DNA from 4 places in the Halomonas sp. ND22Bw genome. Region 1 is predicted to be linked to each of the others. Evidence: predicted binding sites of a transcription regulator. Region 1 holds the regulator's gene; each other region holds the start of a gene.
What was found. Region 1 encodes sigma-54, which starts transcription at its own class of promoters, with help from an activator protein. Its sites were predicted from a motif close to TGGCACNNNNNTTGCTNT; they were not measured.
Positions count from the first base shown of each region.

Region 2: CVH10_RS15285 (ammonium transporter) is a predicted target of sigma-54. The motif match lies at 4,261-4,278, and genes of this name have one in related genera.
Region 3: glnL (nitrogen regulation protein NR(II)) is a predicted target of sigma-54. The motif match lies at 4,845-4,862, and genes of this name have one in related genera.
Region 4: CVH10_RS09010 (sugar phosphorylase) is a predicted target of sigma-54. The motif match lies at 2,725-2,742, and genes of this name have one in related genera.

Region 1 covers NZ_PXWD01000008.1:15,931-23,148, reverse strand. Annotated here, with positions in the region: gene lptC (LPS export ABC transporter periplasmic protein LptC) at 1-420, shown strand, start outside; gene lptA (lipopolysaccharide transport periplasmic protein LptA) at 417-944, shown strand; gene lptB (LPS export ABC transporter ATP-binding protein) at 941-1,666, shown strand; gene CVH10_RS11315 (RNA polymerase factor sigma-54) at 1,823-3,223, shown strand; gene raiA (ribosome-associated translation inhibitor RaiA) at 3,336-3,647, shown strand; gene CVH10_RS11305 (PTS sugar transporter subunit IIA) at 3,651-4,136, shown strand; gene rapZ (RNase adapter RapZ) at 4,169-5,068, shown strand; gene CVH10_RS11295 (HPr family phosphocarrier protein) at 5,073-5,342, shown strand; gene CVH10_RS11290 (hypothetical protein) at 5,392-5,931, shown strand; gene pmbA (metalloprotease PmbA) at 6,036-7,218, opposite strand, start outside.
Region 2 covers NZ_PXWD01000015.1:43,940-51,157, reverse strand. Annotated here, with positions in the region: gene CVH10_RS15305 (RNA polymerase sigma factor) at 1-847, opposite strand, end outside; gene CVH10_RS15300 (PhzF family phenazine biosynthesis protein) at 930-1,775, opposite strand; gene CVH10_RS15295 (LysE family translocator) at 1,822-2,421, opposite strand; gene CVH10_RS15290 (PLP-dependent aminotransferase family protein) at 2,522-3,919, shown strand; gene CVH10_RS15285 (ammonium transporter) at 4,325-5,533, shown strand; gene CVH10_RS15280 (GFA family protein) at 5,641-6,069, opposite strand; gene CVH10_RS15275 (chloride channel protein) at 6,166-7,218, shown strand, end outside.
Region 3 covers NZ_PXWD01000014.1:59,434-66,651, reverse strand. Annotated here, with positions in the region: gene typA (translational GTPase TypA) at 1-889, opposite strand, end outside; gene glnA (glutamate--ammonia ligase) at 1,395-2,801, shown strand; gene CVH10_RS15010 (ZIP family metal transporter) at 3,021-3,734, opposite strand; gene CVH10_RS15005 (DUF4124 domain-containing protein) at 3,901-4,482, shown strand; gene glnL (nitrogen regulation protein NR(II)) at 4,920-5,966, shown strand; gene ntrC (nitrogen regulation protein NR(I)) at 5,959-7,218, shown strand, end outside.
Region 4 covers NZ_PXWD01000005.1:178,219-185,436, forward strand. Annotated here, with positions in the region: gene thiC (phosphomethylpyrimidine synthase ThiC) at 1-282, shown strand, start outside; gene CVH10_RS09005 (heavy metal translocating P-type ATPase) at 355-2,613, opposite strand; gene CVH10_RS09010 (sugar phosphorylase) at 2,775-4,550, shown strand; gene CVH10_RS09015 (glycosyl transferase) at 4,621-5,838, opposite strand; gene CVH10_RS09020 (mannosyl-3-phosphoglycerate phosphatase) at 5,835-6,749, opposite strand; gene CVH10_RS09025 (porin family protein) at 7,034-7,218, opposite strand, start outside.

The DNA.
Region 1 (7,218 bases):
CGATTCGACGCTCAGGGTGCGCCTCACCAGCGCCTCACCACGCCGCGCCTGGAGCACACGCCCGTCGACGACGTCACCCGGCTGACCACGCCCCACGCCCGGCTTCGCGACAGCGAAGGCCGGCGATGGCTGGCCGACGCCGAGCGCGGACGCCTGGAAGACGGCCAGCGCCTGCTCACCCTCGAGGGGCAGGCGGTGCTGACCGCCCCCGAGGAACGCTGGCGGCTCGAGACCGAACGCCTGTACTACGACAGCATCGCCGGTCACGCCTGGAGCGACACGCCGGCACGACTGAGCCAGCCGCCGCAGTGGATGCGCGGCGAGCGCTTCGACGCCTGGCTCGATGACAACCGCGCCCGACTGACCGACAATGTGCGCGGCCACCACCCGCCGGACACCCAGGAGGACCCCGAGTCATGACGCGATCCCTCGCTTCACTGCTCAGCGCAGCGCTGCTCGCCACCGCGCTGGCCGCCCCCGCCGCCCTGGCGCTGGAAGGCGACGCCAGCGCGCCCATCCAGGTCGAGGCCGACCGCCTGGACCTCGACGACCGCGCCGGCACCGCCGTCTATCAGGGCGACGTGCAGATCCAGCAGGGCAGCATGCAGCTGACCGGCGACCGCGTGGAAATCCAGCGCAACGAGGCCGGCCAGCTGACCACCGCCACCGCCACCGGCCAGCGCGCCTACCTGGAGCAGAAGCCCGCCCCCGATCAGCCCCTGGTCCGCGCCTGGGGCCGCACCGTGGTCTACCACGTGGCCGAGCGGCGCATCGAGCTCGTCGACCAGGCCGAGCTGCACCAGGGCGGCGACACCTTCGACGGCGGCTACCTCGAATACTTCCTCGACCGCCGGGTGGTGCAGGCCCGCTCCGACGCCGAGGGCATCGGCGAGCGCCAGCGCGTGCGCATGACCCTGGAGCCGGAACAGCAGGACGGCCCATGAAGACCCTGAGTGCCCAGAACCTCGCCAAGAGCTACAAGCGCCGTCGCGTCGTTCACGACATCAGCCTGGAGATCCAGCAGGGCCGCATCGTCGGCCTGCTGGGCCCCAACGGCGCCGGCAAGACCACCTCCTTCTACATGATCGTCGGCCTGGTCCGGGCCGACGCCGGCCGCGTCGCCATCGACGACCGCGACCTCTCCGGCGCCGCCATGCACCAACGCGCCCAGGCCGGCATCGGCTACCTGCCCCAGGAAGCCTCGATCTTCCGCAAGCTGTCGGTGGCCGACAACATCATGGCCATTCTCGAGACCCGCCGTGACCTCGACCGTGCCGGCCGCAAGGCGCGCCTGGAGGCGCTGCTGGAGGAGTTCCACATCACCCACATCCGCGACAACCTAGGCATGAGCCTGTCCGGCGGCGAGCGCCGGCGGGTCGAGATCGCCCGGGCGCTGGCCACCGAACCCGATTTCATTCTGCTCGACGAGCCCTTCGCCGGCGTCGACCCGATCTCGGTGGGCGACATCAAGGGTATCATCCGCCAGCTCAAGGCCCGCGAGATCGGCGTGCTGATCACCGACCACAACGTGCGCGAGACGCTGGACATCTGCGACGGCGCCTACATCGTCGGCGACGGCCAGATCATCGCCGAAGGCGACGCCGAGGCCATCCTCGCCAACCAGCGGGTACGCGACGTCTACCTGGGCCAGGACTTCCGACTCTGAGCCTATTAGCTTCGCAAGTCACTGATATATTGTCGCCATGCACAGACAGGCATGGCAATTGCCATTGGCATGCTAATTGCTGAGCAAAGGCTTGCACGGCGGGCACACCCACACTAGGGTGGAAGGCCTCTTTGCCGCAGGACCGGAACGCTTGCCATGGCCATGAAGGCATCCCTCCAACTGCGTGTCGGCACCCAGCTGACCATGACGCCCCAGCTGCAGCAGGCCATCGGCCTGCTGCAGCTCTCGACCCTCGATCTGCGCCAGGAGATCCAGCAGGCCCTGGAAGCCAATCCCATGCTGGAGCTGGAGGACGACTTCGGCGAGCAGGCCGTCGGCGAGACGCCGGACGACGACTGGTCCGACGAGATTCCGGAAGAACTCAGCGTCGACAGCGACTGGTCGGACACCTTCCAGGACGCCGGCGGCAGCGGCGAGGCTCCCGACTTCGAGCGCCAGGCCGCCGGCCAGAGCCTGCAGAGCCACCTCGTCTGGCAGCTGGCCATGAGCAAGCTCGACGAACGCGAGACCCGTATCGCCGAGAGCCTGATCGATGCCGTGACGCCGGACGGCTATCTGGATCAACCGCTCGACGAGCTGCGCGACGGCCTGCGCGCCCAGGGCCTCGACGGGCTCGCCACCCGCGAGGTCGAAGCGGTGCTGCTGCGCCTGCAGCAGTTCGAGCCCACCGGCGTGTTCGCCCGCGATCTGCGCGAGTGCCTGCTGCTGCAGCTGGCCACCCTGCCCGACGACACCCCGCTGCTGCCCCAGGCGCGCCGCCTGGTACGCCAGTTCCTCGAGGCGCTGGCCGGCAACGATCGGCGGCTGCTCAAGCGGCGCCTGGGGCTCGACGACGAAACCCTCGACGCGGTCATCGGCCTGATCCGCGGCCTCGACCCGCGCCCGGGCAGCGAATTCGCCAGCGGCGACAGCGACTACGTGATTCCCGACCTGATCGCCCGCCACACGCCCCAGGGCTGGCGCGTCGAGCTCAACCCTGAGGCGATGCCGCGGCTGCGCATCCAGCCCGACTACGCGGCGCTGATCAAGCGCGCCGACAAGAGCGACGACAACCAGTTCCTCAAGGACCACCTGCAGGAGGCGCGCTGGCTGATCAAGAGCCTGGCCAGCCGCAACGACACCCTGCTGCGCGTCGGCCACGAGGTGATGACCCGCCAGATCGAGTTCCTCGAGCACGGCGAGGAGGCCATGAAGCCGCTGATCCTGGCCGACATCGCCCAGACGGTGGAGATGCACGAGTCGACCATCTCCCGGGTCACGACCCAGAAGTTCATCCACACCCCCCGCGGCGTCTTCGAGCTCAAGTACTTCTTCTCGAGCCAGGTCGGCGACGGCGAGGATGCCCACTCCAGCACCGCGATCCGCGCCCGCATCCGCAAGCTGATCGAGGGCGAACCGCCGCGCAAGCCGCTGTCCGACAGCAAGCTGGTCACCCTGCTCGCCGAGGAGGGCATCGAGGTGGCCCGACGCACCGTCGCCAAGTATCGCGAAGCGATGCACATCCCCTCCTCCAGCCAGCGCAAGCGCCTCGGCTGAGGCCCTCCCGGCGGGGGGTTCCAGAGTATGAAAACGCGTCTGGCACGGGGGGTTTGCAAGGCACCAAAAAGGGTTACAATCGAGTCACCACCCAAGGAGCAAGGAGCGTGTCATGCAAGTCAACCTCACCGGCCATCACGTGGAATTGACCGAGCCCCTGCGTGACTACGTGCAGGAGAAACTCTCCCGCCTGGAACGCCATTACGACAACATCACCACCGTTCAGGTGACGCTCTCCGTCGAGAAGGAACGCCAGCAGGCCGCCTGCACGCTGCACGCCGCCGGTGCCGATCTGCACGCCGAAGCGATGGACGCCGACATGTACGCCGCCATCGACGCCCTTGCCGACAAGCTGGACCGCCAGCTCGTCAAGCACAAGGAAAAGACTCAGGCCCGCGCCCAGGGCGCCGCAAGCGTCCGCTGAGTCATGTCACTCGAAGCCATCCTGCCCCCCGAGCGCACCCTCTTCGGTGTGCCCGGGGGGAGCAAGAAACGGGTGCTGGAGTTCTTCAGCACCTTCATCGCCCAGAACATTCCCAGCCTCGACAGCCAGGAGGTCTTCAGCCGGCTGATCGGACGGGAGCGGCTGGGCAGCACCGGCATCGGGCACGGGGTCGCCATCCCCCATTCCCGCAACCCTCACTGCAAGGCCCCCATCGCCGGCTTTCTCAAGCTCGACGAACCGGTCGACTTCGACGCCATCGACGGTGAACCCGTCGACCTGGTGTTCGTGCTGCTGGTCCCCGAGGAAGCCGACGACGCGCATCTCGCCCTGCTCGGCCAGGTCGCCGGCGTGATGAACGACGCCGCGACCCGCAGCGCCCTGCGTCGGGCCGGCAGCCAGCGCGAGCTGCACGACAGCCTCCTCGACGCCATCCGACGACAGGCACCGGCCGCCAGCGGACGCGGCTGAGGGCCGCCCCCGACCAGGAGACCCGATCCGTCATGCAGCTCGTCATCATCAGCGGACGCTCCGGCTCCGGCAAGTCGATCGCCCTGCAGGCCCTCGAGGACCTCGGCTACTACGCCATCGACAACCTCCCGGCGATGCTCCTCGGACCGCTGGTCGACGAGCTGCGCAGCGGCCAGTCCCTGCGCAGCGCCGTCGCGGTCAGCATCGACGCCCGCAACCTGCCCCATGCCCTGGAACGCTTCCCGACGCTGCTCGAGGACGTGCGTGCCCGCGACATCCAGTGCCAGGTGATCTACCTGACCACCGATGCACGCATCCTGCTGGAGCGCTACTCCGCGACCCGGCGCCGACACCCCCTGACCCGCGATACCGAAATGACCCTGGCCGAGGCGATCGATCGCGAGGAAGACGCCCTGTCGGAGATCCGCGACCTCGCCGATCTGCTGATCGATACCTCGCGGCTATCGGTGCACGACCTGCGCGGTCGCATCACCGACCAGGTCGCCGGGCACCGCCGCGAAGGGCTGACGCTGACCCTCGAGTCGTTCGGCTTCAAGCGCGGCGTGCCCCTGGACGCCGATATCGTGTTCGACGCCCGCTGCCTGCCCAACCCCTACTGGGACCCGCGGCTGCGTGATGCCACCGGCCGCGACGACAGCGTGATCGCCTTTCTCGAGGGCTACCCGGTGGTCGACGAGATGGCCGACGACATCCTGACCTGGATCGAACGCTGGCTGCCCCGCTACCGCGCCAGCCAGCGCAGCTACCTGACCGTGGCGATCGGCTGCACCGGCGGCCAGCACCGCTCCACCTACCTGGCCGAGCGACTGTCCCGACGTCTTGCCGAGACCCACGCCGGCGTGCGCCTGCGCCATCGCGAGCTCGGCCTGCAACTCACGCTTCCCGACCCGAACGACGCCAAGGACCGCTAGTCACGTGCCCAGCCGCAAGCTCACCCTGACCAACAAGCGCGGCCTGCACGCCCGGGCCGCCACCCGCCTGGTGCAGTGCTGCCAACCCTACGCCTCCCGCGTCACCGTCTGCCATGGCGACCAGCAGGCCGATGCCACCAACATCATGGCGCTGCTGATGCTGGCCGCGCCCTGCGGCACCGAACTGACCCTCGAGGCCGACGGCGACGACGGCGAGGCGGTGCTGGATGCGCTGGAAGCCCTCTTCGCGGCCCGCTTCGACGAAGAAGCCTGACCAGAGGCCGTCTCGACGGCGCCATCACTCCCCTCTACCGAGCAGGACCATGCAGCTGATCCAGACCGGCAAGTACTCCAGAGTCCACTTCGATCCCGAGCGCGACCACTTCATCAAGACCTTCCAGCCAAAGGCCGTCGACCGGCTGCGCTACCTGGCGCGCATCCGGCCCTACCCCGGGCGCAACTTCGCCCTCATTGCTTCCCGGCTCGAAACCCTCGGCATCGCCACGCCGACCATCGTCGAGGCGCGCCCCTATCGGCTGGTCACGGAGAACATCCATGGCGTGCCGCTCAAGCAGCTGATCCTCGACTCCCCCGACCTGCAGGAACAGTATCTGGACGCGCTGGTCGCCTTCGACCGCGACGGCATTCACTGCCGCGGCCTGCACACCGACAACTTCCTGGTTCGCGACGGTCGCCTGTTCGCCATCGACCTCGATGCCTACAAGGCACCGCGCTGGCGGCGCTATCCGCGCCGCGAGTACCTGGACTGCCTGAGCCGCTCGCTCAAGGGCAACGAGGCCTTCCTGTTCGCTCGCCTGCTCGAGCGACTGGGCGTGGACGAACACTACCGCCCGAAACGCTGAATACCGGCCCTCGGGCCAAGACCACGTCGCGCATGAGCACACAAAAAAGCCCGCGAGCGTCTCGCGGGCTTTTTTGTGTCCGGAGTGTCGTTACCGTGGCCGGCTCAGCTGCCGGCCACGGTCATCTCGTCGATCAGCCAGCTGCCGGTGTGAACGCTGCCGCGGGTGTCGATGTCGTCGCCGACGCCGACCAGCCCCTGGAACATCGTCGCCAGGTTGCCGGCGATGGTGAACTCCTCCACCGGATGCTGGATGCGGCCGTTCTCGACCCAGAACCCCGCGGCGCCACGGGAGTAGTCGCCGGTAACGCCGTTGACGCCCTGCCCCATCAGCTCGGTGACCAGCACCCCGCGATCCATGCGCGCGAGCAGCGCCTCCTGGGACTCGAGCGGCGCGCTGAGGCGCAGGTTGCGGGCGCCGCCGGCGTTGCCGGTGGTCTCCATCCCCAGTCGCCGCGCGCTGTAGGCGGACAGCATGTAGCTGGCCAGCCGTCCCTGATCGATGAAGACGTTGTCGCGGGTCGCCACGCCGTCACCGTCGAAGGCGCTGCTGGCCATGCCGCGCATCAGGCGCGGCTTCTCCTGCAGCGAGAACCATTCGGGGAAGAGCGCATCGCCGAGGCGGTCACACAGGAAGGAGGACTGGCGATAGAGGGCGCCGCCGGCGATGGCACTCAAGAAGCTGCCGACCAGCCCCGAGGCCAGGCTCGGATCGAACAGCACCGGCATCCGCCCGGTGGCCGGGCGCTGGCCGCCGAGCCGGCGCAGGGTGCGACGCGCGGCGCTCTCGCCCACGGCCTCGGGAGCCAGCAGCTCGCGAGGGTCGCGGGCGCTGGTGTAGTCGTAGTCGCGCTGCATGCCGTGCTCGTCCTCGGCGATCAGCATGCAGGACAGCGAGTGGCGGCTGCCGCGCTGACTGCCCAGGAAACCGTGGCTGTTGGCGTAGACGCGCACGCCCTCGCCGCTGGACAGCCCCGCGCCGTCGGAGCTCCTGATGCCCGCCTGGCCGCGGCCGGCGTTCTCGCAGGCCAGCGCCAGCTCGACCGCCTCCTCGGTGGACAGCGCCCAGGGGTGATGAACGTCGAGGTCCGGCAGCTCGCGGGCCATCAGTTCGGCCGGGGCGAGCCCCGAGGCCGGGTCCTCGCCGGTGTAGCGGGCGATGGCCATGGCCTTCTCGACCACGTCCTGGATCGACGCCTCGGAGGCGTCGGTGGACGAGGCACTGCCCTTGCGTTGGCCGACGTAGACGGTCACCGCGATGCCCTGATCGCGGGACAGCTCGACGGTC
Region 2 (7,218 bases), on a different contig from region 1:
CGACAGGCGACAGCGCCAGGGCGCGCTCCAGCCAGGCATGCCCGATCTCGATCTCCCCAACATCCCAGCGGCGGCGATCCTGCTCCTCCAGCGGCACCAGCTCCCCGTGGTCATCCTGGCGCGCCTCGCGGCGGGCATGATGGAGGTGCATCAGCGCCAGCAGCCCGAACACCTCGCCTCGGGGCAGCAAGCCGGCCAGGGACTCGCCGAGCCGGATCGCCTCATCGGCCAGCCGCACGTCGACGACTCGTTCACCGCGGCTGGGCGAATAACCCTCGTTGAAGATCAGGTAGATCACGCCCAACACGCCGGGAAGCCGCACCGGCAGATCGGCGGCCTCGAGCACGTCAAAGGGAATGCCGGCGGTGCGCAGCCGGCGCTTGGCGCGGACGATGCGCTGGGCCAGCGCGGCCGGCCGCTGCAGCAGCGCGCTGGCGACCTGCTCGGTGGTCAGCCCGGCCATCTCGCGCAGGGTCAGCGCCAGGCGATCCGGCATGGACAGGATGGGGTGGCAGCAGATGAACAGCAGCCGCAGCAGATCGTCCTGGATATTGCGGTTCCCCTCGGCCTCGGCCTCACCCTCGTCGGGCACCAGCAGGTGAGCATGCTGGCGAGCCGTCTGCCGGCGCCGGATCTGGTCGATGCCGCGCCGTTGACCGACCCGAATCAGCCAGGCCACCGGCGCGTCGGGCATGCCCTCCTCCGGCCAGCGGGACACCGCCGCGGTGAAGGCGTCGTGCAGCGCCTCCTCGGCGGCATCGAAATCGCCGAGGTGGCGAATCAGCGTCGCCAGCACGCGCGGGGCGTGCTGGCGATAGAGTGAGGCGATGGAGACATGGTCCGGCATGGCTGGTCGGCTCCGGGCGCCGCGGAGAAGTGACGCGTTCGACGTCAGCCACCAGCATAGCCGCCGCCAGGCCGAGAGGCCGTCAATCGGCGAAGGTGATATCGGCCACTTCCACCACCTCACCGCTGACACGCACGTCCGCCAGCTGCATGCCTTCGATGACCAGCTGCACGGCGATGCGGCTCGGCCGTCCCGTGAAGCGTCCCTGGGCGATCGACAGGGTCGAGCCGTGCACGAGCCCGTGCTTGTGCAGATAGGCCGCCGCGGGACCGGCGGCACTGCCGGTGGCCACGTCCTCGATCCTCCCGGCGTTGTCCCAGGTGCGCCCCTCGAAGTGCTCCACGTCGAGCACGTAGACGAACTTGGCCCCGTGGGCCTCCAGCAGCGGCGACAGGTCTGCGACCCGGAAGACAACTCGCTCCAAACCCCCACTCACCGGCAGAATCAGGTAGGGCAGGCCGGTGGAAACCACCTCGGCCGGATAGCGACGTCGCCCATCAAACTCCAAGCCCAGCGCCGCCAGGATCGCCCCGGCTTCGTCGTTCGTCAGCGTCTTCAAAAACTCGGGCCGCCCCTGGGCCATGGTCGCCGTGAAGCGGCCGTCTCGCCAGGCGCTGGTTAGCTCGACCGTGCGCCGGCCCAACCTCACCCGCCACTCGTGCAGATCGCCCTCGCCGAAGGCGTGGTGCAGATAATAGGCCAAGCCCAGCAGCGGGTGTCCGGCGAAATCGAGCTCCTCCTCCAGAGTGAATATCCTCGCCACGAAGGCATCCCCCTCGCGCCAGACGAAGATCGACTCGAACTGACGCATCTCCCTGGTCAGGGCCTGCATCTCAGCCGTCGACAGGCCCTCAGCCTGTGGAAAGATCGTCAGCCCGTTGCCGCTGAGCCGTTCAGCGCTGAATACGTCTACCAGTTTGGCGTTCATGTCGCCCTCCGAATGAGTGTCCATGACGGACCTCGAGGCCCTGCCTTCAGCCGAGAATGAACACCACGCAGCCGGCGGTCAGCGCGCCCATGGTGCCGTTGAACGCCCGCCAGGCGCGCGGTCCCTTGAGCCAGCGGCCGATGGCCATGCCGAAGCCGGCCCACAGCGAGATGCAGGGGAAGGCGATCAGCTCGGAGACTCCGGCCAGCAGCAGCGCGTTGATCACGGTATTGCCGCCCTCGGGCAGGAAACTCGCCATCAACGTCAGGCCCATCACCCAGGCCTTGGGATTGGCGAACTGGAAGGCGGCCGCCTGCCAGAAGCTCAGCGGGCGGCCCTCGGTATCACCAAAGCTGGGCGGCGGCGCGGTGGCAATGCCCCAGGCCAGGTACAGCAGGTAGAGGCTGCCGACCACGCGCAGCGCCGTCTGCACCATCGGGAAGCGCTCGAAGACCAGTCCCAGGCCCAGCGCCACCGCCGTGAACAGCACGAAGCAGCCGCCCATGATGCCCAGCAGGTGCGGCAGGGTGCGCCGGTAGCCGTAGTTGGCCCCGGAGGCGGTCAGCATCATGTTGTTGGGCCCCGGCGTGATCGTCATGGAAATCATGAACAGGGCGGCGGGCCCCAGGGCGACCAGAGTGTCCATCGAAATTGTACCCCTACATTTTTGAGTTAATTGATTCCTTTCTGCCGGCTTTTTTGAGCATAATGGGCACAATTACGCCGTCAAAGGTTTTATTGTCACCATGACAATATGGATCCCCGAACTGCCCCAGGGCGGCCCGCGCTACCGCCGCATCGCCGAGGCCATGGCCGCGGCGATCGGTGCCGGCGAGCTCGCTCCGGGCGAGAAGCTTCCGCCCCAGCGCCAGCTGGCCGATCGTCTCGGTGTCACCGTCGGCACCATCACCCGCGCCTATGCCGAGGCCCAACGCCAGGGCTGGGTGGAATCCCGGGTCGGCAGCGGCACCTACGTGCGCCGCGCCGCCGAGGAGGACCACCTGCCCTTCTTCCGCGCCGGCCAGCCGGCGGGCGACGGCGTGATCGACATCAGCATGAGTCTGCCGCCTCCGCACCCGCTGCGCGCCCAGGGGCTCAAGCGCGCACTGGAAGGCATCACCGCCTCGGCCGAGACCATGCTGGCCGCCACCGAATATCAGCCCGAGGCCGGCAGCCAGGCCCAGCGGGCGCGCATCGCCGCCTGGCAGGGCCGTCTCGGTCTGCCCGACGACCCGGAGCGGCTGCTGATCACCCAAGGCGGCCAGCACGGCATCCACCTGCTGGTGCATCACATCGCCCAGCCCGGCGACCTGGTGGCCGCCGACGCCCTCACCTACCCGGGCTTCGTGTGTGCCGCCCAGCAGGCTCACCTGCGCCCGATGGCGGTGCCGATGGACGCCGACGGCATGGACATGGACGCCCTGGCCCGGCTGTGCGCTCGCCAGCCGCCGCGCCTGATCTACACCACGCCGGATCTCAACAACCCGACCGGCGCGCGGCTCGGCGAGGCCCGACGCGAACGCCTGGTCGCCCTGGCCCGGGAGCACGACATCTGGATCATCGAGGACGCCGTGCAGTACCTCCCCGAAGAGCAGCGCGGCACGCCGCTGATCGCCCTGGCGCCGGAGCGCACGCTGCACGTCTTCAGCACCTCCAAGGTGATGGCCGGCGGCCTGCGCATCGGCAGCCTCACGGTGCCCGAACGGCTGCAGGAGCGGCTGTGCTCGGCGCTGCGCTCCCAGAACTGGATGGTACCGCCGCTGATGGTGGAGGCGGCCTGCCGCTGGATGGAGGATCCTGACAGTCGCGAGCTGCTGCGCTGGCAGGTCGAGGAACTTGCCGCGCGCCGCACGCTGGCCCTTGAACGCCTGGCCGACTACGGGCCACAGAGCCGCGAGGGCTCGTCGCTGATCTGGCTGCCGCTGCCGGCGGGACGCCGCAGCAGCGAGGTGCAGGCGCTGCTCGCCCGCCGCGGGGTCAAGGTGTCCACCCCCGAGCCGTTCTGCATGGGCAGCGAGCCGGCGCCTCAGGCCATCCGCCTGTGCCTGGGGCCGGCCGAGACCCGTGAGACGCTCGAACACGCGCTGACCATCGTCGACGAGCTGTTGAGCGAGCCACCCACCTCGCCCTGGCAGACGCTCTAGGTGCTTTACGAAAACGATCTGCGCTCGCCCATACGGCGTTAAAAATCGGCTCAAAGCCCCCATTTACACCGCGTAAACTCCGTCTTTTCACCGATTTTTGCCTTGCGACCCACAGGGAGGTGGGAAGTGCGTTGGCCCGCCGGGAGCGGGCCTAGCCCTGGGCATCGCTCGCCGACTTTTCGCACCAAACCTGGCCGAACGCGGCCGTTGGCCGGAACGCACCATCCGGGTGAGCGGCCGCGGCAACGAGCACTCATTGGGTGCATCGGCCTCGTGATAGGCCACAGGATGCCGCCCATCGGTGCCTTGAATTTCCTGTGAGCACGAAAAACGCGCCATTCTGGAACACGTCTTGCATCTCTCCAGCGCATTCCGTTCCCTTCATGCATCAAGAGAGATCATCCCGTGGATATCACCAGTGCTGTCGAGTCGCTGACCCAGAGCGCCAACACGTTATTCCTGCTGATAGGCGCCATCATGGTGCTGGCCATGCACGCCGGCTTCGCCTTTCTCGAGGTCGGCACGGTGCGTCACAAGAACCAGGTCAACGCCCTGGTCAAGATCATGACCGACTTCGGCGTGTCGGCCCTGGTCTACTTCTTCGTGGGCTACCAGATCGCCTACGGCACCCACTTCTTCCAGGGTGCCGAGGCGCTGACCGCCGGTCACGGCTACGATCTGGTCAAGTTCTTCTTCCTGATGACCTTCGCCGCGGCGATCCCGGCCATCGTCTCCGGCGGCATCGCCGAGCGCGCCCGCTTCTACCCGATGCTGTTCGCCGCCGCGGTGATCGTCGGCGTGGTCTACCCCTTCTTCGAGGGCATCGTCTGGAACGGCAACTTCGGGCTGCAGGCCTGGCTGGCCGCGACCTTCGGCGCCGGCTTCCATGACTTCGCGGGCTCCGTCGTGGTGCATGCCTTCGGCGGCTGGGTGGCGCTGGTGGCGCTGCTGCTGCTGGGCGCCCGTCGCGGCCGCTACCGCGGCGGCAAGGTGGTGGCCTTCGCCCCCTCCAATATTCCCTTCCTGTCGCTGGGCGCCTGGATCCTGACCATCGGCTGGTTCGGCTTCAACGTGATGTCGGCCCAGACGCTGGACGGCATCAGCGGCCTGGTGGCGGTCAACAGCCTGATGGCCATGGTCGGTGGCATCCTGGTGGCCATGGTGCTGGGCAGTAAGGACCCGGGCTTCATTCACAACGGCCCGCTGGCCGGCCTGGTAGCGGTATGCGCCGGCTCCGACCTGATGCACCCGATCGGTGCACTGATCACCGGCGGCGTCTCCGGCGCACTGTTCGTGGTGCTCTTCGAGTGGGCGCAGAACCGCGTCGAGCGGCTCGACGACGTACTTGGCGTGTGGCCGCTGCACGGGGTGTGCGGCGTGTGGGGCGGCATCGCCGCCGGTATCTTCGGACAATCGTGGCTGGGCGGCCTGGGCGGCGTCAGCCTGATGGCCCAGCTCATCGGCTCACTGGCCGGCGTGGCCGTCGCCGTGATCGGCGCCCTGGTGGTCTATGGCGCGATCGCCAAGGTGGCCGGCCTGCGCCTGAGCGAGGAAGAGGAATTCGACGGTGCCGACCTCAGCATTCACCGCATCGGCGCCACCTCGATGGACTGAGCCGGACCCGACGCCTGTCCGCACAAGCCGCGGGGCCCATCGGGCCCCGCGTTCTTTTGTGGAAGCCGTTCTGCGCCGCTCTCTTCCCGGCCCGACGCCTGCCGCTCCTATTCCTCGAGCGTCTCGCCGGAGCCGCCGAGCTCCGCCGGCACGTCCTTCATCTTCGGCAACCCGTCGGGAATGCGCAGCACCGATTCCTGGTAGTGCACGTGCAGCTGAGGCGTGAAGTCCAGATCGGGCAGCAGCGCCGTATAGACGTCGACCAGCCCTATGCCGGGATGCTCGGTCAGCACGTGCCCGCCGCAGTGGCGGCACCAGCGGCGTCGGCTGGCGGGAGTCTTCTCGAAGCTCTCCAGGGCGTCTTCCCCCCGGGTGATGCGCACCGCCTCCGGCTTCCATAGCGTGAAGGCGTTGACCGGGCCCGCCGACCAGTGCCGGCAGGACTCGCAGTGGCAATAGCCCATGGCCTCCGGCTTGCCCTCGACCTCGACCTGGACGACGCCGCAGAAGCAGCCGCCCGTGTGATATTCGCTCATTGCATGCCCCTCCCAGAACGCCTGACCTGACACTTTCAGTGTAGTGCGCCGCCGGTCTCGTCCTCATCACAACACCCTTACAGAACGCGCCCGCGAGTGGACCATCCACGCCCCAGCGCCTACACCTTGAACATGACCCGACCGGATACAGGGAAAGTCGAGGGCCGCGGCGCGCGGGGCGTGCTGCGTTTCCTGGGGCTGGTGGCGCTGGGCGGCGTGACCGGCGGCCTGGCGGCGCTGGCCGCCGTGGGCTTCGTCGGCGCCGTGGTGTGGCTCAATGACCTGCTGCTGGTGTCACCGCGCGGGCGCATGATGTTCGCCCACCCCGAGTGGCTGGCCGTGGCCACGGTGCTGGTGCCGACGCTGGGCGGGCTGATCGTCGGCCAGCTGCATCGCGCCATTCCCGAGGGCCGTCCCCATACGCCCGCTGACGCCATCGCCGCCGTGCAGACCCGCCGCGGTCGCCTGCCGCCACGCGCCGGGGCGCTGTCCGCGCTGTCCGGGCTGGTGTCGCTGGGCGCCGGTGCCTCCGTGGGCCAGTACGGGCCGCTGGTGCACATGGGTGCCAGCCTCGGCTCGGCGGGCGCCCGCCTGCTGCGGCTGGGCCGCTCCGAGGACAACATCACCATCGCCTGCGGCGTGGCCGCGGCCATTGCCACCGCCTTCAACGCCCCGCTGGCCGGCATCGTCTTCGCCCACGAGGTGGTACTGCGCCACTACGCCCTGCGCGCCTTCGCCCCGGTAGCGGCCGCCGCGCTGGTCGGCCATGTGATCGCCGCCGAGGTGCTCGACCGCGGTGCGCTCTTCCACGTCGAACAGCTCGCCATCCCCCGCCCCTGGGAGTTCGGCGTGTTTCTCGTCATCGGCGGACTCGGTGCGCTGGTGGCCGGGGCTTACATGCACGCCATCCTCGGCGTCGGCCGGCTGGCCCGGCGCCTGCCGCTGGCCGCCCCGCTGCGCCCGGCGCTGGCCGGCGCCGGGCTCGGCGTGACCGCGCTGTGGGTGCCCGACATTCTCGGCATGGGCCAGGAGACGCTGCGCTTCGCCACCATCGCCGGCGCCTTCGGCAGCGTGGAGCTCGCGGTGGTGATGGGGCTCAAGCTGGCCGCCACGGCGCTGTGCCTGGGGATGGGCTTCAGCGGCGGGGTG
Region 3 (7,218 bases), on a different contig from region 1:
ACGGGTCGCACAGCGTATCGGAGATCGCCAGATCCTCGATGCCGGTGATGCAGATGATGTCGCCGGCGGTGGCTTCGTCGGTCTGCACGCGCTCGAGGCCGAGGTGGGTCATGACCTGGCCGATCTTTCCGCGACGGGTGTTGCCTTCCTTGGAAACGACGGTGACCTGCTGGTTCGGCTTGACGCTGCCGCGGGTGATGCGGCCCAGGCCAATGACGCCGACGTAGCTGTTGTAGTCCAGTGCGGAGACCTGCATCTGGAACGGCGCTTCCAGCTCGACCTTGGGCGGCTCGACGATGTCGACGATGGCCTCGAACATCGGGCGCATGTCATCGCTCAGCTCTTCCGGCTCGGTGCCGGCGATGCCGTTGAGCGCGGAGCAGTAGATGATCGGGAAATCGAGCTGCTCGTCGGAGGCGCCGAGGTTGTCGAACAGGTCGAAGATCTGGTCGATGACCCAGTCCGGGCGCGCGCCCGGGCGGTCGATCTTGTTGACCACGACGATCGGCTTGAGGCCCTGGTCGAAGGCCTTCTGGGTCACGAAGCGGGTCTGCGGCATCGGGCCGTCGACGGCGTCGACCATCAGCAGCACGGAGTCGACCATGGACATCACGCGCTCGACCTCGCCGCCGAAGTCGGCGTGTCCAGGGGTGTCCACGATGTTGATGTGGTAGTCGCGGCCCTTGCCGTCATCCCAGCGGATCGCCGTGTTCTTGGCCAGGATGGTGATGCCGCGTTCCTTCTCCTGGTCGTTGGAGTCCATGATGCGCTCCTGGCCTTCGGCCTTGCGGTCCAGGGTGCCGGACTGCTGGAGGAGCTTGTCGACCAGGGTGGTCTTGCCGTGGTCGACGTGAGCGATGATGGCGATGTTGCGAAGATTCTCGATCACGACGGGATCCTGCTGGGAAATTGGGGTGGCATTATAGGGTCAGGACCTCGACGCTACCAGCCTTGTAGCCTCCGGAATCCGGATCGTCGAGGTGTTTTTCGCCATGGGGCGCGTCGCACGGCGTCCGAACGGCGGAAGCGTCGGTTTGGTGCGCGAGAAATGAGAGCTGCACACGTTTGGTGCAGAGAGGCCTGCCAGGCCCCATTTTGGGGCGTTCGGCACGGTCTGGAAGGCGCCATGAACGGGCATGGTACGGGGTGGTCGGCTCTGCACTCTCATGGAGCAAATTTTTTCTTCTTTTCCTTCAGTTGTTTATAGATCGGTGTCGGCGCGTGTCGCCATTTTGGCACGTTGTATGCTTTGTTTCGGACAATGCCATGGTCGTGCATGGCGGCGTGGGCATCGCGCCGACGCCATGCTACAACGTCGACTGGACACACCCACGACCGACGACAGACAGTTTCAGCGGAATACCATAACCAGCCACTGTACCCTGGAGGACCTCATGTCCGAGAAGACTCTCGCCCTGATCGAAGAGCATGACGTGAAGTGGATCGACCTGCGCTTCACCGACACCAAAGGCAAGGAACAGCACGTCACCATTCCGGCCCGTGACGTCGACGAAGAGTTCTTCGAGAACGGTCAGATGTTCGATGGCTCCTCCATCTCCGGCTGGAAGGGCATCAACGAGTCCGACATGATTCTGCGCCCGGAAGACGGCACCGGCTTCCTCGACCCCTTCACCGAAGACGCCACCCTGATCCTGCGCTGCGACATCATCGAGCCGGCCACCATGCAGGGCTACGAGCGTGACCCGCGCTCCATCGCCAAGCGCGCCGAGGCTTACCTGCAGTCCACCGGTCTGGGCGACACCGCCTTCTTCGGCCCGGAGCCCGAGTTCTTCATCTTCGACGAGGTGCACTGGAAGGCTGACATCGAAGGCGCCATGTACAAGATCACCTCCGAGGAAGGCGCCTGGGCCACCGACCGTCAGGTCGAAGGCGGCAACCTGGCGCACCGTCCGCGCGTCAAGGGCGGCTACTTCCCGGTTCCGCCGGTCGACAGCTTCCACGACATCCGTGGCGCCATGTGCAACACCCTCGAGGCCATCGGCCAGTCCGTCGAGGTGCACCACCACGAGGTCGCCAACGCCGGCCAGAACGAGATCGGCGTCAAGTTCAACACCCTGGTGAAGAAGGCCGACGAGCTTCAGGAAATGAAGTACGTGGTGCACAACGTCGCCCACGCCTACGGCAAGACCGCTACCTTCATGCCCAAGCCGCTGGTCGGTGACAACGGTTCCGGCATGCACGTCCACCAGTCCTTCTGGAAGGACGGCCAGAACCAGTTCGCCGGCGACGAGTACGCGGGCCTGTCCGAAATGGCGCTGTACTACATCGGCGGCATCATCAAGCACGCGCGTGCCCTGAACGCCTTCACCAACGCGTCCACCAACTCCTACAAGCGTCTGGTGCCGGGCTTCGAAGCGCCGGTCATGCTGGCCTACAGCGCCCGCAACCGCTCCGCTTCCATCCGTATCCCGTACACCGCCAGCCCGAAGGGCAAGCGTGTCGAGGCGCGTTTCCCCGACCCGACCGCCAACCCCTACCTGTGCTTCGCGGCGATGCTGATGGCCGGCATCGATGGCATCAAGAACAAGATCCATCCCGGCGACGCCATGGACAAGAACCTCTATGACCTGCCGCCGGAAGAAGGCAAGTCCATCCCGACCGTCGCCGAAAGCCTGGACCAGGCCCTCGAGGCGCTGGCCGAGGACCGTGCCTTCCTGACCGAAGGTGGCGTGTTCACCGACGAGATGATCGATGCCTACATCGAGCTCAAGGAAGAGGACGTCGAGCGCCTGCGCATGACCACGCATCCGGTCGAGTTCGACATGTACTACAGCTGCTGATGCCGCGCGGCGCCTGGCGCCGCGCTCCAGCACGCGAAAGGCACGCCCGAGGGCGTGCCTTTTTTGTGTTGGTGAAGAGTGGAGCGTGAGGAGCAAGGAGAGATGTCGGCCCCTCGCGAGTCGTGGCCTATGGCACCTTCACCTCACTCCTCACTCCTCACTCCTCACTCCTCACTCCTCACGCCTTGCGCCTTACATCCCCCCCTTACCTATGGCCCATCAGTGGATCAGCATGTGACCGACGATGCCCATGGCGAAGCCGAGCACCGCGCCCAGCGGCGGCCCCCAGTGGCGTTCGAGGCGGGCCTGGGGGGCCAGGTCCTGAAACACCGAGTAGAGGATGCCGCCGGCGGCGAACAGCATGATCGCGGCCACCGTGGTGGGGTAGTCGCCCAGCCACCAGAGCCCGCCCAGCCCCGCCAGCGGGCCCAGCCAGGCCATGGCGAAGAACAGCGTCAGCAGGCGCCGGGCCGAGTAGTGGGTGGTCTCGCGCAGCTCGCGATAGGCGTTGAAGCCTTCCGGCAGGTTCTGCAGCGTCATCAGCAGGGCCAGCAGCACGCCGCTGCCGCCGCCATAGGTGAAGGCCGCGCCCAGCGCCAGGGCTTCGGGCAGGAAGTCGGAGAGCATGGCCGTCAGCTGGCTGGCGGAGGTGCCGTTGCGGTCGAGCAGGATGTCGATGCCCATGAAGGCCAGGCCGCCGGCGAGGAACCAGAGCATGGCCGGCCCCGGGGCCAGCGCCTCTAGGCTGTTGGGCACCAGCACCAGGGCCACCGCCGAGAGCAGGGCGCCGCCGCCGAAGGCGATGATGCCGTGGCGCAGCTCGTTCTCCAGCCAGTTCGGCCCGAGGCGTTCCACCTGGGCGATCCAGCCCCCCAACGGCATCGCCATGCCGGCCACCAGGGTCAGCAAGACCACCTTCTCCCATGCCTCCATGCCCGTCGCTCCTTGGCTGTTGGTGTCGCCGCCTCATCCTACTCTTCTTCACCCGGAGCGCGAACGTGGATTCCGTTCCGGGTCGACGGTGGGCTAGGCTTGGTGCAGGACGATGGCAGGCGCACGGCGCGCCGCACAGGACCGTCACGGAGCTCGGGAGAGACGCATGCACAAGGTTGTCATGACACTGGCGCTGGGCCTGGCGATGAGCCTGCCGGCCGTCGCGCAGACCATCTATCGCACCACCGATGCCCAGGGCAACGTCGTCTTCACCGACGACCCCGGGCGCGGCGGCGAGGCGGTGGACCTCGATCCGCTCACCGTGGTGCCGTCGCGGCCGGTGCAGCCGCTGTCGAACGCCTCGTCCGGTCGGCCCGAGAGCACCACGCGCTACGGCGAGCCTGGCCAGCCCTTCATGCCCTACGACGTCTTCGCGATCGCCTCCCCCGAGCAGCAGACGACCCTGCCCACCGGGGCCGCGGGCAACGTTCAGGTGCAGCTCGCCATCCGGCCCGACCTGCGCGACGACCACCGCGTGCGGCTGCTGGTGGACGGTCAGGTCAGTCAGTCCGCCATGCACACCGACACCTTCCTGCTCTCCAATCTCAACCGCGGTGAGCACCGGGTGCAGGCCGAGCTGCTCGACGCCTCCGGCGCGGTGCGCCACCGCACCTCGCCGCTGACGCTCTACGTCCAGCGGGCCAGCGTCAATCTGCCGAGCAATCCCAACAATCCCGCCAACCATTAGCTGCCCCCTCGCCGGCCACATCGACCGCTGTGTCCGGACGGCTCCCCGAGGCCCTGTGTCCCGCCGCCGGCGCGTGACGACGGGCGCTTCGATGCCTTCGATCACGCCGACCGGGTAAGCGAGGGCAGCGCCTTCCGCCATGCCGAGGCGCTGCGCGGCGATCGTCCGCCCGGAAGCGATCGCCGTCGGCACGACCATGAGGCATGGCGAGCGCATCACGCCCCGCGAGCGCACTTCAGGAAGCCGCTCGAGCCGGAGTGAGCGCTGCCTCGCAGTGCGTGCACCAGCGTGGTGCACTACCATGGTGCATGATCCCCATGTCGGATCAGCCGGGAGGCGACGCCATGCCGTCTTCCCCAAAGTGGCGCGCTTCTTGCAGCACATGAGGGAGGCGCCGCATCGTTTCGCCGCCGGAATGCACCAACGGGAATGCCTTCATGTATCAACGCCTGATGGAACACCTCACCACCGCCGTGCTGCTGCTGGATGGCCGGCTGCAGCTGCGCTGGATGAATCCGGCGGCGGAGGCGTTGCTGGCATTGAGCCGCTCGAGGGTCACCGGCCTGCCGCTGCCGGGGCTGGTGAACTCGGATGACGATATCGGCGAGCTGCTGGCCAAGGCGCGCGACGAGTTCCATCCCTACACCCAGCGCGAGGCGCGCCTGACCCTGCCCACCGGCGACGCGCTGACGGTGGACTACACCGTCACGCCGCTGTCGGCGGACGAGCTGCTGATGGAGCTGGAGCCCCGCGACAGGCTGCTGCGCATCTCCCGCGAGGAGGCGCTGCAGACCCGCCAGGAGACCATCAAGGTGCTGGCGCGGGGGCTCGCCCATGAGGTCAAGAATCCGCTGGGCGGCATCCGCGGCGCCGCCCAGCTGCTGGAGCGCGACCTGGGCGGCTCCCAGCTCACCGAGTTCACCCGCATCATCGTCGAGGAGGTCGATCGGTTGCGCGACCTGGTGGATGCCATGCTCGGCCCCCATCGGCTCAATCGTCCCGAGCCGCTCAACATCCACAAGGTACTGGAGCGGGTCCGGGCCCTGGTGTCGGTGGAACACCCCGAAGTGACCTTCACTCGCGACTACGATCCCAGCCTGCCGGATCTGATGGGCGACGAATCCCAGCTGATCCAGGCCATCCTCAACGTGGCACGCAACGCCGTGCAGGCGATGACCGAGGCCGGCATCGAGGGGCCGACCCTGGTGCTCAAGACCCGCGCGCGTCGCCAGTTCACCCTCGGCGCCGAGCGCCATCGCCTGGTCTGCCAGGTGAGCCTGATCGACAACGGCCCCGGCATCCCCGAGGAGCTCAAGGAAACGCTGTTCTACCCCATGGTGTCCGGCCGCGCCGAGGGCAGCGGCCTGGGGCTGTCGATCGCCCAGTCGGTCCTGCACCGCCACCAGGGGCTGATCGAGTGCGACTCCCGGCCGGGCCAGACCGAATTCCGACTGCTGATACCGCTGGAGACATCCCATGACTGAAGCTGCACGCGTCATGATCGTCGATGACGATCGCGCCATTCGCTGGGTGCTGGAGCGCGCTCTGGCCCAGCCCGACCTCGAGGTCGAGAGCGTCGAGCGTGCCGACCGGATCCTCGAGCGGCTGCTCGAGGATCCGCCCGACGTGCTGGTCACCGACATCCGCATGCCGGGCCTGGACGGTCTGGACCTGATGGCCAGAGTGCGCGAGGCGCATCCGGAGCTGCCGGTGATCGTGATGACCGCCCATTCCGACCTCGACAGCGCGGTGGCCTCCTATCAGGGCGGTGCCTTCGAGTACCTGCCCAAGCCGTTCGACGTCGACGAGGCCCTGGCGCTGGTGCGCCGCGCCGTGGCCCATGCCCGCGAGCGCCAGCGCCCGGTGCACGCCCCCGAGGGGTTGGACGCCGAGATCATCGGCGAGGCGCCGGCCATGCAGGAGGTGTTCCGCGCCATCGGTCGGCTGTCGCAGTCGCACATCACGGTGCTGATCAACGGCGAGTCCGGCACCGGCAAGGAGCGCGTCGCCCAGGCGCTGCATCAACACAGCCCGCGGGCCGGCAAGCCGTTCATCGCCTTGAACATGGCGGCGATCCCCCGCGACCTGATCGAGTCCGAACTGTTCGGCCACGAGAAGGGGGCCTTCACCGGCGCCACCGCCCAGCGCCAGGGGCGCTTCGAGCAGGCCGACGGCGGCACCCTGTTTCTCGACGAGATCGGCGACATGCCCGCCGAGACTCAGACCCGCCTGCTGCGGGTGCTGGCCGACGGCGAGTTCTATCGCGTGGGTGGCCACACCTCAGTGAAGGTCGACGTGCGCATCATCGCCGCCACCCACCAGAACCTGGAGGGGCTGGTCGAAGACGGCCGCTTCCGTGAAGACCTGTTCCACCGCCTCAACGTCATCCGCATCCACCTGCCCAAGCTCGCCGACCGCCGCGAGGACATTCCGCGCCTGGCCCGCCACTTCCTGGCCGAGGCCGCCAAGGAGCTCGCCACCGACGTCAAGGTGCTGACGTCGGAGGCCGAGACCCACCTGACACGGCTGGCCTGGCCGGGCAACGTGCGCCAGCTGGAGAACACCTGCCGCTGGCTGACGGTGATGGCTTCCGGCCGCGAGGTGCTGGTCGAGGATCTGCCGCCGGAGCTGCGCGAGGCCGACGAGGGCGGCGCCGCCGGCGACTGGCGTCTGGCCTTCCGCGACTGGGCCGATCGCGCGCTCGCCGCCGGCCACACCCACCTGCTGGAGGAGGCG
Region 4 (7,218 bases), on a different contig from region 1:
GCGCGCTTCGAGTTCCGCTGGGAGGACCAGTTCAACCTGGGCCTCGACCCGGACACCGCCCGGGAATACCACGACGAGACCCTGCCCAAGGACTCGGCCAAGGTGGCGCACTTCTGCTCCATGTGCGGGCCCAAGTTCTGCTCGATGAAGATCAGCCAGGAGGTCCGCGACTACGCCAAGGACAAGGGCCTCGACGGCGACCAGGACGCTGTGATGAAGGGCATGGAGGAGCAGGCCGAGAAGTTCCGCCAAGAGGGCGCCGAGCTGTACAAGGAGGTCTGACCTCGCGCCTGGATGCAGAACGCCGCGCCGGCAATCAGCCGGCGCGGCGTTCTTGTAGGCCGCCAGTCTGGTTCAGCTTGCCGCGGGCGAGGCGGCAACCGCCACGTCGTCTTGCGTCGAGTCACGATCGCCCGGCGCGAAGCGCAGCAGCCGCAGGGCGTTGAGCGTGACCAGCACGGTGGCGCCGGTGTCGGCCAGGATCGCCAGCCACAGCCCGGTGATGCCGAGCACGGTGGTGACCAGGAACAGCCCCTTCAGCCCCAGGGCGATGGCGATGTTCTGGCGGATGTTGGCCATGGTCGCCCGCGCCAGCCGGATCAGTGCCGCCGCGTCGCCCACCCGGTTGCGCAGCAGCGCGCCGTCGGCGGTCTCCAGCGCCACGTCGGTGCCCGAGCCCATGGCCACGCCCACCTGGGCGCTGGCCAGCGCCGGAGCGTCGTTGATGCCGTCACCGATCATCATCGTCCGCTCATGGCCGGCGAGCTCACGGATCGCCTCGACCTTGCCCTCCGGCATAAGCCCGGCGCGACGCTCGATCCCGAGGCGCCCGGCGATGGCCGCGGCGGTGCGATCGTTGTCGCCGGTCAGCATCACCGAGCGCACGCCCAGCGCCGACAGCGCCTGCACGCCGGCCTCGGCATCGGGCCGCGGCTCGTCGCGCAGAGCGATGGCCCCCAGCGCCACGCCGTCCTCGACCGCCACGATCACCGTCTTGCCCTCGGCCTCGAGGGCCTCGAGTCGCTCAGCCATGCCCTCGGCCAGCGTGCCGCGTTCGGCCGCGTGGCGCGGCGCGCCGACGAAGGCCCGACGGCCCTCGATCAGCGCCTCGACGCCCTGGCCGGGCACCGCCCGCGCCTCGGTGACGATCGAGGGCCCGACGCCGAGCGAGGCCGCGTGCTCGAGCACCGCCCGCGCCAGCGGATGGCTGGCGTCTCGCTCGAGGCTCGCCGCCAGGGCGAGCACGTCTTGCGCGGCGACGTCGACGCCTGCCGGCACCACGTCGGTCACTCGCGGCCGTCCCTCGGTCAGGGTGCCGGTCTTGTCGAAGGCCACCGCCTCGGTGCGGGCCGCGGCTTCCATCACCGCGCCGCCCTTGAGCAACAGCCCGTGCCGGGCGCCGCTGGACAGCGACGAGGCGATCGACGCCGGCACCGAGATCACCAGCGCGCAGGGGCATCCGATCAGCAGCAGCGCCAGGGCGCGATAGGTCCACTCGCCCCAGTCGCCGCCCAACGCCAGCGGCGGCACCACGGCCACCAGCACCGCCAGGCCGACCACCGCCGGCATATAGACACGGCTGAAGCGGTCGATGAAGCGCTCGGTGGGCGCCCGCGCCTCCTGAGCCTCTTCCACCAGCCGGATGATGCGCGCGATGGTGTTGTCCTGCTGCGGCCGGGACACCCGCAGCCGCAGCACCGCATCGTGATTGATCGAGCCGGCGAAGACCTCGTCACCCTCGCCTCGAGCCCGCGGCACCGACTCGCCGGTCACCGGCGACTCGTCGATCGACGAGCGGCCTTCGAGAATGGTGGCATCGGCGGGGATCCGGTCACCCGGCCGCACCACCACCACCTGTCCGACCGCCAGCCGAGACGCCTCCACGGTGTGGATCTCGCCGTCGGCGGCCTCGCGCCTCGCTTCCCTGGGCACCAGGTCGGACAGCGCACGGATGCCCGAGCGGGCCCGGTCGGTGGCCACGCTCTCGAGGATCTCGCCGATCGCGAACAGCAGCACCACCATGGCCGCCTCCTCGGCGGCGCCGATGATCAGCGCGCCACCGGCGGCGAGGGTCATCAGCATCTCGATGGTGAACGGCATGCCGAGCCGCGCCGCACTCACCGCACGGCGAGCGACCGGCGCCAGTCCGATCAGGCAGGCCGCCAGGAAAGCCCAGTGGGCCACCTCCGTTCCGACGGTGAAGCGCAGCAGCGTGGCCACGCCGAGCGCCGCCCCGGTGGCCAGCACCTGGCGCCCCTTGGCGGTGGCATGCCAGCGCCGGGGCGAGGCGTCATCACCCCGACGGAAATGATCGGCATGATCGCGACCGGCACAGCAGCCGGCGCCCGAAGGCGCCTCGGCATCGTCCTGCGCCGACTGTCGCCGAACGCCATAGCCCAGCCGTTCGACCAGCGACTCCACGTCCTCGGGCGCCGTGCGGCCGGTATCCAGATCGAGGGCCAGCGAGCCCTGCATGACCGAGACCTGCACGTCACCCACGCCATCCAGACGCTCCAGCGCGCCGCGGATCTTGCCGGCACAGCTCGGACAGTCCATGCCGTCCACGCGCCACTGGTGTCGCTGGTGTGCATCCTTTGCGGCGTCTTGCGCCATCCTGACCTCCTCGGGAGCCCGACATCGGAACATGGCATCAGCCTATAGCCTCTAGCCGCTATAGACTCAAGCGGTGATGATGCCGGGCACGACACCGTCAGCATGGACAGCTGGCACGCGGCCTGCATGCTTAAGGAAACCCCCAACGAGAGGCGATCGCCATGCCGGCACCTTCCCTTTCGACGCCACTTGGCGCCGAGGCCTTCCATGAGCGCGCCCATCGCCACCTGACGATGCTCTACGGCCCCCGCGCCGACGAGGTGCTGCGCCGGCTGTTCACCCTGCTGGCGCATCAGGCCCCCATGACGCCCCCGGATGGTGAGGCACCGCCCGCCCGGCCGCTGTGGAGTGAACGCGACCAGTGGCTGATCGCCTATGGCGACAGCCTGGTCGACGGCGAGCAGCCACCGCTCGACGTCCTCGACGACTTCGTCGCCGGCCGCCTCGGAGAGACCTTCAGCGGCGTGCACCTGCTACCCTTCTTCCCCTGGAGCAGCGACGATGGCTTCTCGGTCATCCACTACCGCGAGGTCGATCCCAAACTCGGCGACTGGCCCCAGGTCCGCCGCCTTTCCCGTCGCTTCGATCTGGGGGTCGACCTGGTGCTCAACCACGTCTCACGGGAATCGCTGTGGTTCGCCGACTATCTCGGCGGCAACCAGCCCGGCCGCGACTACTTCATCGAGATGGATCCCGAGACCGACCTCTCGGCGGTGGTACGACCGCGCAGCTCGCCGCTGCTGGTCAAGGTGCCGACCCGCCGCGGGCCCCGTCACCTGTGGGCGACCTTCTCCGAGGATCAGATCGACCTGAACTTCGCCAACCCCGACGTGCTGCTGGAGTTCGTCGGTATCCTGCTGTTCTACCTCTGCCAGGGCGCGCGAGTGATCCGACTGGATGCCATCGCCTACCTGTGGAAGGAGGTCGGCACCTCCTGCATCCACCTGCCGGAGACCCACGAGGTCGTGCGGCTGCTGCGCGCCATCGCCGATCACGTGGCGCCGGGCACGCTGATCCTCACCGAGACCAACGTGCCGCACCGCGAGAACATCAGCTACTTCGGTCTTGAGAGGCTCGAAAAGGACGGCACGCCGCCGGACGAGGCGCATCTGGTCTATCAGTTTCCGCTGCCGCCGCTGCTGCTGCACACCTTCACCAGTGGCGAGGCCGGCACCCTGGCGGCCTGGCTGCGCAGCCTGCCCGCACTGCCCCCGGGCTGCAGCTTCCTCAACTTCACCGCCAGCCACGACGGCATCGGCGTGCGCCCGCTGGAGGGCTGGCTGCCCCACCACGAGGTCGAGGCGCTGCTCGAGCTGATGCACCGCTTCGGCGGCTTCGTCAGCATGCGCACCAAGGACGATGGCGAGGACTCGCCCTACGAGATCAACATCACCTGGTTCGACGCCATGAAGGGCACGAGACGCGGCGCGGACCCCTGGCAGATGCCCCGCTTCCTGTGCAGCCAGCAGCTGATGCTCGGCCTCAAGGGCATCCCGGCACTGTATCTGCACGCGCTGACCGGCACCCTCAACGACATCGAAGGCATGGAACGCAGCGGCCGGCTGCGCTCGATCAATCGCCACCGCTGGGACCGTGGTGCCCTGGAGCGGCTGCTCGACAGCCCGCACACCTCGACCCACCAGGCCTTCACGGCGCTGACGCGGCTGCTCGAGGTCCGCTGTGACGAGCCCTGCTTCCACCCGGATGTGCCACAACGGGTGATCGAGACGCCGTCGGCGCTGCTGGTCGTCGAGCGCGGCCCGCTCGACGATGGGCGCCGCCTGCTGGCGATCCACAACGTCACCGACCGCCCCCAGCCACTGGCGCTGGAGCCCCTGAACGAAGGCGACTGGCACGACCGGATCGGCGGCGGGACCTGGCAGGACGACGACACCCTCCCGCCCTACGGCGCCCTGTGGCTGGTGAGCCAGCCGTAAGCTGGAAGCCAGCATTGGCCCCGCCATCACGGGATCAAGGCTTTTCTTCAAGCGTCCAGCTTCCCCGGGCTCAGCCCGGGGCGTTATCGGCTTCCACCACCTCGGCCATGCGCGGCAGCAGGTCGGGAATGGCCGCCCGCACCCGGTTCCAGCTGGGGATGAAGGGGCGCTCGCCGGGATTGTCGAGGAACACGCCGCCGGCCTCGAGCAGGTTGGTGGCGAACAGCTCCACCGCCCGCTCCTCGCTGTGGCGGTCCAGGCTCAGGCCGTTCATCCGCGCGTCGTGATCGTAGGCCTCGATCAGGTCCAGCGCCATGCGATAGTAGGTGGCCTTGAGGGTGCGGAAGCCCTCGGCGCTGAAGGTCACCCCCTGGGTCGCCAGCTTGCGATAGAGCGCCTTGGCGATGTCCAGACTCATGCGGTTGAGCCCGCCGGAGGCGTCCTCCTCGGAGACCGGCTGATGCTTGTGATCGTAGCTGTCGGCGAGATCCACCTGACACAGCCGCCGGGTGGTGTAGTGTCGATGGACCTCGGAAAGCACGCCGATCTCCAGGCCCCAGTCGGCGGGAATGCGGATGCCATCGAGCACCTCGGTGCGCATGGCGAACTCGCCGGACAGCGGATAGCGGAAACAGTCCAGGTACTCGAGGTACGGCAGCGGCCCGAACATCTGCTTGAGTGCGCGCAGCAGCGGCGTGACCATCAGCCGCGAGACCCGACCGTTGAGCCGCCCGTCGGCGATGCGAGGGTAGTAGCCCTTGCAGAACTCGTAGTTGAAGTAGGGATGCGCGACCGGATAGAACAGCCGCGCCAGCATGCCGCGGTCGTAGGTGAGGATGTCGCAGTCGTGCAGCGCCACCGCCTCGCTGCGCCCGGAAGCCTGTACGTAGCCGGCGCAGTACCAGACGTTGCGCCCCTTTCCCGGCTGCTGGGGCGCGAGGCCCTGCACTTCCAGCTCGGCGTCCAGTGCGCGCAGGCCCGGGCCGTCGTTCCACAGGATGCGATGACGCTGGGGCAGCCGCGAGAAGAACGCGCGGGCCCGGTCGAACTGGTCGCGATCGGCCCGGTCGAGGCCGATCACGATCTCGGCCAGATAGGGCACCCTGGCCAGCTCGTCGACGATATTCGCCAGCGCCGGCCCCTCCAGCTCGGAATACAGCGACGGCAGGATCAGGCTCATCGGGCGCTGTGCCGCGAAGCGCACCAGATCGTCCTCGAGGGCTTCGACCGGTCGCCGGGTGAGGTTGTGAAAGTCGGTGATGATGCCGTTCTGATGGAAATCGCTCATGGGCTGACGTTCTCCGCATCGTTGTCATCGTTGCCGGAGGCCATCGGCATCGGTGCGATCCGACGTTCGCCTTGCCCCCACCAGTGCTCCACCCCCTCGACCCAGCCGCTCGGGCCGCTTTCCCGGCTGCGGTAGAGCGCGGGCTGATGCGGCGATACCTGCAACCCGTGGCGGCCGCGAATCACCACCGCCTGGTCCACCGCCTCGAGCATGGCGATGTCGTTGGGCCCGTCGCCCAGCGCCAGGGTCAAGGGGCGCACGCCGCGCAGAGCTTCGTAGCGCTCGGTGAGCCAGTTCACCGCCTGCCCCTTGTCCGATTCCCCGGTGGCGTGCCAGAAGCGCCCACCCCGAACCAGGCGCAGGCCGTCGCCGGCGAGTCCTGCGCGGAAGGCCTCGAGGCGATCATCGTCGTCGTGCCAGATCAGCGGCTCGCTGCCCTCGCGCATCCGTGCCAGGCGCGCCTGCGCCTCATCGAGGCCGGTGAAGGCGACCAGATCGTCCAGCGGGATCTCGCTCATCGGCGTGAAGCGAACGTCCAGGCGCTCCCGCCACACGGCGAGACGCTGGCGAATGAAGCCGATATCGACGCCCAGCGTCCTGATCACCAGCCCGTCGGGGCCCGGCGATCGCTCCAGGCGGGCATGGCACCAGGCGGCAGGCAGCCCCACCACCGCGCCGTTCTCGGCCACGAAGGGCGTGTTCGTGAGGGTCAGGGTCTGACGCAGGGTCAGCAGCTCGCTACGAGTCTTGCTGGTTACCGGGATCACCGGCACGCCGTCCTCGCGCAGCCGGTCCAGCCACCCGGCGGCCGGCGACCAGTCATAGGTCTCGTGATCGAGCAGCGAGCCGTCCAGATCGGTGAAGAGCAGCCGCGCCCCGGGGAGCCCGTGGCGGGAGGAAGAAGCGGTCATGGCAGCACCTTTGGTGACCTCGTTCGCCAAGGCCTTGCAGGTAACGTGCCAGACTGGCCGCGGGCAGCGCGGTGGCGGGGCCGGCCCGTGGCGCGACGCCCGGAGCGAACGACGGGCTTGCACCACGAGATGGCGGCCGCCTCAGGATAGGGCAGTGGCTCGCGCCATCAGGTGTCATCGTGCCGTGTGTGGCCTCCGCCACGCAGGCCATGACGCAACACGCCCTCGCCATGGGCGAGGGCGTGCGCGGGAAGCGTCGGGACAGGGAGCACCGCTCCAGGTCGTCAGAAGTGGTAGGTGGCGCCCAGGCTCACGGCATCGAAGTCGTAGTGCGATTCGTCCAGATAGCGCATGTAGTCGGCACCCAGCGAGAGGTTCGGCATCAGCGCATAGCTGGCACCGCCGCCGTAGGACACGCCGCTCTCGGACTCCGCGCCGTCGAACTCCACCTCGGTGGCGCCCAGCAGGC